Regions from separate parts of the Pseudoduganella sp. GW821-FHT05F09 genome, predicted to be linked through region 2. Evidence: predicted binding sites of a transcription regulator. Region 2 holds the regulator's gene; the other holds the start of a gene.

Region 1 (6,182 bases), on a different contig from region 2:
ACGCGCCGAACTGGGCGGAGTTCATGGCCACGATCTGGTCGGTGGTCAAGCCGGCAGCGATCTGGGTGGTGCTCAGGGCGCTGAACTGGCCGGAGGTCATGGCGCCGATCTGGTCGGTCGTCAGCACCGAGATCTGGTCGGTACGCAGGCCGGCGATGGCAGCCGATTTCAGCGCGGCCAGATCGTTGGTCTCCATGGCCTTGATGCCGTCGGTGGTCAGCGCGCCAGCTTGGGCGCTGGTCAGCGCGGCAACCTGGTTGGTGCCCAGGCCAACGACCTGGTCGGTGGTCAGCACGGCCATTTGCGAGGTCTTCAGGCCGGCGATGGCCGAAGTCTTCAGCGCGGCCAGGTCTTCGGTCTGCAGGGCGGCGATCGCGTCGGTGGTGAAGGCAGCCACTTGCAGCGAGCTCAGCGCGGAGGCTTGCTGGCTGTTCAGGGCCACAACCTGGTCGGTGCTCAGCGCGGTGGCGATCGAGGTGGTGGTCAGCGCGGCGACCTGGCTGCTGGTCAGGCTATTAACCTGGTCCGTCGTCAGGGCGGCGATCTGGTTGGTTTTCAGCGCGGCGATCACGGTCGACTTCAGGCCGACGATGTCGTTGGTCTCGATGGCTTTGATCGAGTCGGTCGACAGGGCGTTGAACTGGGTGGTGGTGAACGCGCCGAACTGGGCCGAGTTCATGGCCACGATCTGGTCGGTGGTCAGGCCGGCGCCGATCTGGGTAACGCTCAGGGCGGCAAACTGGCCGGAGGTCATGGCACCGATCTGGTCGGTCGTCAGCACCGAGATCTGGGCGGTGCTCAGGCCGGCGATGGCAGCCGACTTCAGCACGGCCAGGTCGTTGGTCTCCATGGCCTTGATGCCGTCGGTGGTCAGCGCGCCAGCTTGGGCGCTGGTCAGCGCGGCAACCTGGTTGGTGCCCAGGCCAACTACCTGGTCGGTGGTCAGCGCGGCCACTTGGGCGGTGCGCAGGCCGGCGATGGCGGAGGTTTTCAGTGCGGCCAGGTCTTCGGTCTGCAACGCGGCGATGCCGTCGGTGGTGAAGGCGGCAACCTGGCTCGAGTTCAGGGCAGCGGCTTGCGCGCTGTTCAGGGCGACCACCTGGTCGGTGCTCAGCGCGGTGGCGATGGCGGTGGTGGTCAGCGCGGCAACCTGGCTGCTCGACAGGTTGCTTACCTGGTCGGTGGTCAGGGCGGCGATCTGGTTGGTTTTCAGTGCGGCGATCACGCTCGACTTCAGGCCGGCCAGGTCATTGGTTTCAATGGCTTTGATGGCGTCGGTGGTGAAGGCGGCGACTTGGGCGGTGCTCAGCACGCCGATCTGCGCCGAGTTCATCGCGACGACCTGGTCGGTGGTCAGGCCGGAACCGATCTGGGTGACGCTCAGGGCGGCAAACTGGCCGGTCGTCATGGCGCCGATCTGGTCGGTGGTCAGCGCAGCGATCTGGGCAGTGTTCAGGCCGGCGAGGGCGGACGATTTCAGGGCGGCCAGGTCACTGGTTTCCATGGCCTTGATGCCGTCGGTGGTCAGCGCGCCAGCTTGCGCGCTGGTCAGCGCTGCAACCTGGTTGGTGCCCAGACCTACGACCTGGTCGGTGGTCAGCGCAGCCAGCTGGTTGGACTTCAGGCCGGCGATGGCGACGGTGCGCAGGGCGGCCAGGTCTTCAGTCTGCAGGGCGGCGATGCCGTCGGTGCTGAAGGCGGCAACCTGGGCCGAGCTCAGCACGGCGGTGTGGTTGGTGCCCAGTGCGACGATCTGGTCAGTCGTCAGGCCGGCGGCGATCGCGTTGGTGGTCAGCGCGGCGGCTTGGCCGCTGGTCAGCGCGCCGATCTGGTCGGAGCCCAGCACGGCGACTTGATTCGTTTTCAGTGCAGCAATGGAGGCGGTCTTCAGCGCGGCGATGTCGCTGGACTCGATGGCTTTCACCGCGTCGGTCGACAGGGCGGCAACCTGGCCGCTGGTCATGGAGGCGAATTGCGCGGAGGTCAGCGCAACGGTCTGGTCCGTGGTCAGCGCGCCAGCCAGCTGGCTGGTGGTGAACGACGGGATCTGGGCGCTGGTGAACACGCCCATCTGGTCGGTGGTCAGTGCCCGGAACTGGTCTGAGGAAAGGCCAGCGATATCAGCTGTCGCCAGACCCGCAATCTGCGCGGTCGAAAGTGAGGCAATTTGGTCTGTGGACAAGCTGGTTACGATACTCATTTCCATTCTCCTTGGGGCACTACTCGAATCTGACTGGACACGAACTGGAGCCGGTGGGCTGTTCCCGGGCTCCAATCGCTAATCTGTGGCACAGCGCCCTACAAAAGGGCGCGCTTTTCATTCTTAACGTCAACAGTTCGGTTAACTTTAGTAAACAAAAGTGACAAGAATATTACTTACTGGTCAACTTTTATCAGCCGTCATCGAACTGGCGCAACACCGCAACGCAAAACTACGCTTCGTTACAAAGCGACCGCAACGGTGCTTTCATTAAGTAAACTTGTTAACTTGGGGCAATTTCATAGGGAGGCTGCTACTTCCCTTCTGTGATGCCACCGGAAGTGCAGGCGGCACATAGACATTACCGGCAAGTATAGCGGATTTACTTGCCACGCAGCACTTATTTAATTTCCTGTCGCCATCAAACAACTCGAGTAAACGACAACTTTTCCATAGTGAAAAGACAAGCACACAAGCTTTATTCTAGGGCGGCAAGGAGGATGCCTATCTGGCAAACAAGCTGATTTCTTGCTATCAATTCACGAACTGCGGGACGAAAAAAAGCCCGGCGCAGCGGCCGGGCTTGTCCTGAACACAGGCAAGCTTGCCTGTTCAGCCTTTTTGCGCCAGCAGCGCCTGGATCGCCGCCTCGGTCTGGCCGTACTGCCCTTCGCCGAAGTGGGTGTAGACCACCTTGCCGCTGCGGTCGATCAAATACAACGCCGGCCAGTACTGGTTGCGATAGGCGCTCCAGGTGGCGTAGCGGTTGTCCTGCGCCACCGGATAGCGGATATCGAAGCGCTTGATGGCGGTCTGCACATTGGTGGTGCTGCGCTCGAAGGGAAACTCGGGCGTGTGCACCCCGACCACCACCAGGCCCTGGTCCTTGTACTTCTCGTGCCAGGACTTCACGTGCGGCAGCACGTTGATGCAATTAATGCAAGTGTAGGTCCAGAAATCCACCAGCACCACTTTGCCGCGCAGCTGCTGCACGGTGAGCGGCTCGCTGTTCAGCCATTTCTCGATGCCGGCGAACTCCGGCGCGGCGGCCGGGTTCTTCAGCGGACCGGCGGCGGCCAGGCCGGAGGCCAGGGCCAGGGCGGCGGCCGCCGCTGCTGTGCGTGTCAAAAACATATTAAAGTCCTTTCAGGGAGGGAAAGAAGGCAGCCAGGCTGGAATAGGCCAGGATGTCGTACTGCATATATATAGCGAAGGCGGTGGCGATCACGAGCACGCCGAACACCTGCTGCAGGCGCCCGGCATGGCGCGCCACCACGCGCACCCGCGCGCCGGCGTACTGGCCGCCATACAGGATGGCCAGCATGGGAATGGCGGCGCCGGCGGCGTACAGCGTGATCAGCAGCGCCGACCAGCCCAGGTCCTGGGCCCGCACCACCAGCGCCAGGATGGAGGCCAGCACGGGGCCGGCGCACGGCGTCCACACCGCGCCCAGCGACATGCCCAGCACGAAGCCGCCCAGGCTGCCGCCGCGCGCGCCGGCCGCACCAAGGCCGCCGCCCATGCCCGGCAGCGCCCGCTGCACCCCGGCCACCAGCCAGTCGTAGGGCCGTGGCCACAGGCGCAGCAGGCCGGACAGCGCCAGCAGCGCAATGGCGGCATTGCGCAGCGCCTCCTGCGCCGCCTGCACCACGGACGACACCGCGCCCAGCAACATGGCAAAAGAGGCGAACGTGAGAATGAAGCCGGCGATGATGTACAGCGGCCGGCGGCGTGCCGGTCCGGCTGGCTGGCCGGCGCCGCCGGCGGCGCTGCCCAACAGGATGGGCATCACCGGCAGCACGCACGGCGAGGCGATGGTGAAGACGCCGGCCAGCAGGGCCAGCAGCGTTTCGAGCAGATTGTGCATGGGGCGCTCCGCCTGACAGGATAGAAAACGCTATTGGACCGCGCCCAGGTATCCCGCTTGTGTCCGCCGCGCGGCGGCGCTGCAATGTAGTGTGTACGCCGGCCGAGGGGATACACGGGGATACAAACATGCAAATGCGCTGGGGTATCATGGCTGCATGGATACTAACGACCACGTACTGATCGTCGATGACGACCGAGGCATCCGCGAACTGCTGGCGGCCTACCTTGAAAAGAACGGCATGCGCGTTTCGCTGGCCGCCAACGGACGCCAGATGCGCGCCGTGCTGGAACAGGGCGAGCCGGACCTGATTGTGCTGGACCTGATGCTGCCCGGCGAGGACGGCCTGCTGCTGTGCCGCGAGCTGCGCGCCGGCAAGCACCGCACGGTGCCGGTGCTGATGCTGACCGCGCTGGCCGAGGAGGCCGACCGCATCGTCGGCCTGGAGATGGGCGCCGACGACTACCTGGCCAAGCCCTTCGCCTCGCGCGAGCTGCTGGCACGCATCCGCGCCGTGCTGCGCCGCGCGCGCATGCTGCCCAAGAATATGCAGGTGACCGAAGCGGCCCACATGCTGGGCTTCGGCGACTGGAAGCTGGACACGGTGGCGCGCCACCTGCTGGACGCCGACGGCACGATGGTCGCGCTCAGCGGCGCCGAGTACCGGCTGCTGCGCGTCTTCCTGGACCACCCGCAGCGGGTGCTCACGCGCGACCAGCTGCTGAACCTGACCCAGGGCCGCCAGGCCGACGCCTTCGACCGCTCCATCGACCTGCTGGTGAGCCGCTTGCGCCAGACGCTGAAGGACGTGGCGCGCGAGCCGCGCTATATCAAGACGCTGCGCAGCGAAGGCTATGTGTTCTCGTCCGCCGTGACGGTGCTGGAAGGGCGCGACTGATGGCTGCCGGCCCGCTGCGCTGGCCGCGCTCGCTGTTCGCGCGCCTGGCGCTGATCCTGTTCATCGGCCTGGCGGCGGCCAACGCCACCTCCTTCTGGCTCACCATGACGGAGCGCAACCAGGCCACCATGAATGTGATGATGGGCTATATCGAGCGCGAAGTGGCCAGTTCGGTGGCCCTGCTGGACCGCCTGCCCGCCGCCGAGCGGCCCGCCTGGCTGCCCCGGCTGGCCCGCCGCAGCTACCACTTCATGCTGGAGCCCGGCGTGGCCGGCGTGGCGCCGGACGCCACGCTGTCGGCCCGGGTGGCGGCCTCGATCGCCGACGGCATCGGCACCAGCTATGAACTGACGGCCAACGCCGTGCCCGGCGAGCGCGAACGGCTGCAAGTGCATCTGCGCCTGAGCGACGGCGCGCCGCTGACCATAGACATCACCCCCATGCACGGCATCCCCCTGTCGCGCTGGCTGCCCTTGCTGCTGGCGCTGCAGCTGGCGCTGCTGGCGGCCTGCTGCTGGTACGCGGTGCGCCAGGCCACGCGGCCGCTGCACCAGCTGGCCCAGGCGGCCGACGCGCTGGGACCGGACCTGAAGGCCGGGCGCCTGGCCGAAGACGGCCCGTCCGAGGTGGCGCGCGCGGCGCGCGCCTTCAACGCCATGCAGGACCGCATCGCCGGCTATATGACCGAGCGCCTGCAGATCCTGGCCGCCATCTCGCACGACCTGCAGACCCCGATCACGCGCATGCGCCTGCGGGTGGACATGATGGACGACGACACGCCGCAGCACGCCAAGCTGCAGCAGGACCTGCAGGAGATGGAAACCCTGGTCAAGGAAGGCGTGGCCTATGCGCGCACGCTGCACGGCGCGGCCGAAACGCCGCTGCGCATCGATCCGGACGCCCTGCTCGACAGCATGCTGGCCGACTACCGCGACGGCGGCCACGAGGTCAGCCTGCAAGGCAAGGCCGGCGGCGCGCTGATGGCGCGCCCGCAGGCGCTGCGCCGCGTGCTGGGCAACCTGACCGACAACGCCCTCAAGTTCGGCGGCGCGGCCGAGATCGTGGTGGCGGCGCAGCCCGGTGCGCTAACGGTGTCCGTGCTCGACCGCGGCCCCGGCATTCCGGAAGAATCGCTGGAAGCGGTGTTCGAGCCCTTTGTGCGGCTGGAAACCTCGCGCAACCGGGGCACGGGCGGCACCGGCCTGGGCCTGGCGATC
Region 2 (6,182 bases):
AGCCTTGCCCGCCTTGCCCGACCTGGTCTGGCTGGGTGCGCCGCACCTGGTGCCGCAAGCCACGCTGGCGCCGTCCGGCCAGGCCCTGCAGGCGCCCGGCGCGGCGCCGCTGGCCATGCAGCTGGCGCCCAAAATCGCGTCCAACCGCTCCTATTTCAACGCCGCCACGCTGGATTTCTTCCGCCGGCGCGCAGTCCGCGTGCGCGGCACGCTGCGCGCTCAGGCCGGCCAGCCCAGCTTCGAAGCGCGCACCATCTGGCCGCTGGACTATGTCATCGACGCGGCCAGCATGCGGCCGCAGCCCCTGGCCGCCGCTGGCGACACGCTAAGCGCCTTTGTGCGCCAGGAAAACGGCGGCGCGCGCAGCCCCTACGCCACGCGCCTGATCTGGGAACGCCGGCCCGCCGCCCGCGACTGGGGCGGCAAGGCCGTGCTGGCCCTGATGCTGAACGGCGCCCAGGGCGACGACGACGAAGCCTACGGCGGCCACTTCGCGGTCGCCACCGGCCGCCTGGGCCGGCATGGCGAATGGGCCGACTGGATGGTGAACAACTTCTACAATCTGGACAGCTACAGCGAAAAAGGCATCATTGCGTCGATGGTCCCCATGGACAACTACCTGATGGACCTGAACAGCGGCCAGCAGTACTACCGGCCGTCGACCATGCTGGTGGCGGTGCTGCGCGACGCGCGCACCGCGCAAGCCTACCAGCGCAGCATGCAGGACCGCTTCCGCCGCTTCTACCGGCACGAATTCAGCTACCGCCACGCCTCGGCCAACTGCGCCGGCATCAGCATGGACGCGTTCAGGGCGCTGGGCTGGCAGGTGCCCGGACAGGGGCCGACCAGCCGCATCAAGGCCATCGGCGCCTACGGCTACAAGGCCGCCAAGGACCTCAGCCTGGCCAGCGGCCACAAGGCCTACGGCTACTTTACCGAGGAGCAGACCCGGCTCTACCCGGCCGTGGCCTTCGCGGCGCTGGGCCAGGACCTGCTCAAGCTGCTCGGCGGCCCGGCGCCCGGCCGCGCGCTGAGCGCTTATGAGCAGCAGTTGCAGGCAGACGTGGAAGCGCTGGTGCTGGTGCGCATTCCGCAGGTGCCGTCCAGCCGCGCTTTTGGCTCGGCGCCCGTGTTTTCCATCGATGAATTCATGGCGCGCGCGCCGCAGGATGAGGCGCAATGGCAGATCGTGCCGGCGCCGCCGCGCCCCTTCCCGGCCGAGCTGCGCACCGGGCCGGCCTCGGCCGACGACAGTTCCTTGCCGGTGCCTGCGCCGGTGGGCGGGCTGCTGCTGGGCGTGGTGGGGGCCGGCGTCGGCTGGCACTGGCGGCGGCGCATGGCGGGTTACGCGGCACGCCGCTAACCCGCCCTACGGAGCTGGGGGGGGCGGAGCGGTGGGTACTTCGGTGGACGGGTCGGGGATGCCGGACAGGATGGTCACCGCCACGCGGCGGTTGCGGGCGCGGCCGTCCGCTTGCGCGTTGGGCGCCACCGGGTAGTTGTCGGCGTGGCCGACCGCCGTGAGCCGCGCCGGCGCCACGCCGGAATCGATGAACAGCCGCACCACGGCGCCCGCGCGCGCGGCCGACAGCTCCCAGTTGGACGGGAAATTGGTGTTGCGGATGGGGACGTTGTCGGTGTGGCCCTCGACCTGCACCGCGTGCGGGTCCGCCTTCAGCAGCACCGCCACGGCCTGCAGCGCTTCGCGCGATTCGGACGTCAGCAGGGCCGCGCCCGGATCGAACAGCACGCTGGCGTTGATCTCCACGCTGACGCCGCGGCTGTTCTGCGTGACCCGCACCTTGCCTTCCTTGACCAGCGGCGCCAGCGTGGACAGCAGGTCCTGCGCCAGCTTGGTCATCTGCTCTTTTTCCTTGCGCAGCAGCTCGGTGCGCCGGCGCAGCGCGGGATTGGGGATGGGCAGGTTCTGCACCTGTGTGTTGATGGGCTTGGCCGCCCCCTGGCCGCCGAAGGCGTCGCCCAGCGCGTCCGAGAAAATCTTGTACTTGCCGGTGTTGACGGCGGCGATCGAATACATCACCACGAAGAAGGCGAACAGCAGGGTGATGAAGTCGGCGTAGGAGATCAGCCAGCGCTCGTGGTTCTCCGGCTCGTCGTCGAACTTCCTGCGGGCGCGGCGCTGCATCTCAGTCGTACTCGCGCAGCAGGGTGGCGATGCGTTCGTCGATCACGCGGCTGTGGTCGCCCGTCGCGATGTCGTAGAACACGGCGGCGGCGATCTCCTGCTGGTGCACATGCTGGGTGACGATGACCTTGAGCTTGTTGGCTATCGGGTAGAACAGCAGATTGGCCAGGCCCACGCCGTAGATGGTGGACACGAAGGCGATCGCGATGCCGGCGCCCAGCTTGCTGGGGTCGGCCAGGTTCTCCATCACCTGGATCAGGCCCAGCACCGCGCCCAGGATGCCGATGGTGGGCGAGTAGCCGGCCGCCGATTCCCAGATCCGCACGGCCTGGCGCTCGGCCGTTTCGTAGGCGGTGATTTCGGTGTCGAGCAGGTTGCGCAGCTTGTCCGGATGGATGCCGTCGACTATCAGGCGCAGGCCCTTGGCGTTGAATTTGTCCTTCGAGGCGAGCATATAGCGCTCCAGCGACAGCATGCCGTCGCGCTTGGCGGTGGTGTTCCAGGCGCCGATTTCGCGCGCCAGCGCGACGCGCGTGTCCGGCGGCGGCGCCACGATCCAGCGCGCCATGCGCAGCCCGCGCACAAAGGTGGCCGGCTTGGTCTGCAGCAGCACCGCGCCCAGCGTGCCGATCACCACGATGGCGAAGGCGGCCGGCTGCAGCAGCGAGCTCAGCTTGCCACCCTCCATGCCCTGGCCGATCAGCACGCCGGCCACGCCCAGTATCAGTCCTGCTATGCTGGCCCAGTCCATGCCTGCTCCCTTAACGAGGCGCGCAGACGCGCCACCGCTTGCGTATGCAGCTGCGATACGCGTGATTCGGAGACGCCCATGACGGCGCCGATTTCCTTCAAGTTCAGTTCTTCTTCGTAGTACAAGCCCATCAGCATCTTCTCGCGCGGCGGCAAGGCGTCGATGGCGTCGATCACGGCCTGGCGGAAGTCGGTGTCGAGCAGCGCGCGCAGCGGGTCGGCGTCCTCGTCGCTGTGGTAGCGGTCGAGGAAGCTTTCGCCGCCGTCGTCGTCGCGGAAGTCTTCGTAATAGATCAGCTGGTGGCCGCCGCCTTCGGACAGCATTTCCTGGTAGTCGGCCAGCGACAGCTTGAGCGACTTGGCCACTTCCGACTCGCTGGGCGGACGGCCCAGGCGCTGCTGCAAGGTGGCCATGGCGGTTTCGATCTTGCGCATGTCCTGGCGCATGCTGCGCGGCATCCAGTCGCTATTGCGCAGCTCGTCGAGCATGGCGCCGCGGATGCGCATCACGGCATAGGTTTCAAACTGGGCGCCGTGGGTTTCCTCATAGCGGTTGATGGCGTCGAGCAGGCCTATCATGCCGGCCTGCACCAGATCATCGACTTCCACGCTGGGTGGCAATTTGGCCTTCATGTGGTGGGCCAGCCGCTTGACCAGCGGCATATGCTCCGTCAGCAGCGAGTTCTTGTCCGCTTTCCCTTTGGCCGTGTACATATCGTTCTAATTTTTCTCAGACGCTAAAATGGTTGCTACTCCCCGTGCGGAATTGAGGCGCGCCGGCCAGCGCCAGACGTCCTGCCAGTTGCCGGAACGCGACCGACGCACCGGCCAGAGGAAAGGCGTCGACCACCGCCCGCCCCAGGCGCGCCGCGCGCTGCAAGTACTCGTCAGCCGGCACCGACCCCATCGAAACCAGGGTGACAGCCAGGTATCGGCTCGCCGCTTGCGCCATATTATCGTAAACCACCTTGGCTTCGGCCTCGGATGCGCCCGTTACCACGATGCCGAAGGGCCGCCGGCCCAGTTCGTGGTTCAGGCGCTTGATCATGCTGTAGGCGTTTTTGATCGAAGTGGCGCTGTTCGAGACCTGCACCACGATGTCGGAACTGGCCATCACCGGCACCGGAAACGCCTCGCCGTCGAACTCGCCATCGACTATCATCAGGCCGGTCTGCTTGGCCAGCACGTCGAAGGCCTTGGCCAGGCGGCGCGTTTCGTCGGGGCCGGAGCGGGCCACGCCGCGTGTCATCGATACCACACCGAAGCCTTGCGGCACCTGGTGGATTACCTGGTTCAGGCCGCATTCCTGGCGCGCCACGTCCAGCAGGCTGGCGCCGCTGTCCACGCCCAGGCGGGAGGCCACGCCGTGCGCGCTGGCGCAGGCGTCGACCAGCAGCACGTCGTTGCCGGCGCGCGCCAGCGAGGCGCCCAGGTTGACCAGCATGGCGCCCTTGTCGTCCTGCGGCGTGGCGGAGAGGAAGGTGACGATGCGCGGCTGCGGCCCCGCCAGCATGCGGCGCAGGCCCTCGGCCTGGTCGAAGTCGAAGTTAGCCAAGGCGCACCTCGCGCAGTGCGTGCTCCAGGCCGGCGACATGGCCGCCGAAGGCGCCGGCGGCCGACATCACCAGCGGCAGTTCGTGATCGGCGTACTGGCCGGCGGCGGCGCCCTGCTTCAGGCGGAAGGCGCGCTCGACCAGCGCGGCCGGGTCGGCCAGGTGCAGGTCTTCCGGCACCCGCTGGCCGCTCGAGACGTAGAACATATTCAGTTTCTGGCGTATCACCACGTCCAGCACATTGCCGATCGAGGCCGCTTCGTCCAGCTTGGTCATGATGCAGCCGGCCAGGCCGCTGCCCTGGTAGGCGCGCACCACTTCGTTCAGGGTTTCCTGGGTCGAGGTGGCGTTCAGGCACAGCAGGCGCTGGACGTTGGCGCCGGTGCCTTGCAGCATGGCGACCTGCTCGGCCACCATGTGGTCGCGCTGGCTCACGCCGACGGTGTCGATCAGCACGGTGTGCTTGTTCTTCAGTTCTTTCAGGGCGATGCGCAGGTCGGCCTCGTCCTTCACCGAATGCACCATCACGCCCAGGATCTTGCCGTAGATGCGCAGCTGTTCGTGGGCGCCGATACGGTAGGCGTCGGTGGTGATCAGGGCCAGCTTGTCCGGGCCGTGGCGCATCACGCAGCGCGCGGCCAGCTTGGCGGTGCTGGTGGTCTTGCCGACGCCGGTCGGGCCGACCAGGGCGAACACGCCGCCCTGCTCGATCAGCGCGTCTTCGTTGGCGATGGCCGACAGGTTGCGGGTCAGCACGGTCTTGATCCAGCGCAGGCTGTCGGCGGCGTCGCGGCCGGCCGGCAGTTTTTCTATCAGGTAGCGCGCCAGGCTGGCCGAGAAACCGGCCGCCAGCATTTCACGCAGCACGGCGGCCTTTTGCGGCTCGCGCTGCTGGGCCGAGCCCCAGGAGATTTCCGCCAGCTGGGTTTCCATCATGCCGCGCATGGCGCGGATTTCGCTCATCATGCCGCTCATCTCGGCGGCCGCGTTGGCCTTGGCGCTGGCGACGGCGTCGGCCACCATGGCGCTGATGCGGTCCATGTCCAGCGACGGCGCGGCGACGGGCGCTGGCGCTGCGGGGGCACGCGGCGTCGGCTGGCGCACGGCTGCTTCCGGTGCGGCGGTGCGGGGCGCGGGGCGCGGGGCGGGTGCGGCGGCTGGCGCGGCCGGGGCGGCGGCCACCGGGGCCATGGCCGCCAGCGGCGCGAGATAGGACGGGGTTTCCGGCAGATCCAGGTAAGGATTCGGCTGCGCCATCGGCGAATCGGGGGAAGGCAGCGCCAGCGAAGCGGCGTCGTCGTTGGCGAGGGCGAGAATTTCCACCTCGCCATCAGTAGGACGATTCGACAAGATCACCGCATCCGGCCCCAGGGCCTCGCGTACTTTGCGCAGCGCTTCACGCGATGTAGGTGCAGTAAATTTTTTGACGTTCATGACCAATTCCCCTGTTACACAAGTGCCGCGCCTTCAAAACGGGCGGGGCTCACTCTCATGCTTGCATTATTGACGATGCACAGGGGAAACGATCGATGGAACAGGGCGGGAAATGGCCCGCATTTCGGATTTGCCGGCGTTGGCTGCGTGGCCTAGTGTTCGCTGAAAACCTGTTCCAGCGTATCGGCATGGAGTAGCGCCAAGGCCCAGCGGTCAAGCTGCTCGTCGCTGGCGGCGGCCAGCCTCTCGAGCTCAAGCGCCGGCAGCACGCCAAACCGGTGCCGCAATTGCTTGGCCAG

Evidence for each region. The regulator FliA, encoded in region 2, starts transcription of late flagellar genes. The targets are predictions, from matches to a motif close to CTAAAGTTTNNNNNNNNNNNGCCGNTA.
Region 1: the regulator FliA is predicted to act here: its motif matches at 2,325-2,351, upstream of AC07S4_RS28470 (SPM autocatalytic domain-containing protein).

The regions. Positions count from the first base shown of each region.
Region 1 covers NZ_JBWKSD010000012.1:24,027-30,208, reverse strand. Annotated here, with positions in the region: gene AC07S4_RS28470 (SPM autocatalytic domain-containing protein) at 1-2,200, opposite strand, end outside; gene AC07S4_RS28465 (thioredoxin family protein) at 2,813-3,334, opposite strand; gene AC07S4_RS28460 (cytochrome c biogenesis CcdA family protein) at 3,336-4,067, opposite strand; gene AC07S4_RS28455 (response regulator) at 4,225-4,965, shown strand; gene AC07S4_RS28450 (ATP-binding protein) at 4,965-6,182, shown strand, end outside.
Region 2 covers NZ_JBWKSD010000013.1:90,095-96,276, forward strand. Annotated here, with positions in the region: gene AC07S4_RS29285 (hypothetical protein) at 1-1,363, shown strand, start outside; gene motD (flagellar motor protein MotD) at 1,370-2,146, opposite strand; gene AC07S4_RS29295 (flagellar motor protein) at 2,148-2,897, opposite strand; gene AC07S4_RS29300 (RNA polymerase sigma factor FliA) at 2,879-3,610, opposite strand; gene AC07S4_RS29305 (MinD/ParA family ATP-binding protein) at 3,627-4,451, opposite strand; gene flhF (flagellar biosynthesis GTPase FlhF) at 4,444-5,883, opposite strand; gene AC07S4_RS29315 (DUF4351 domain-containing protein) at 6,036-6,182, opposite strand, start outside.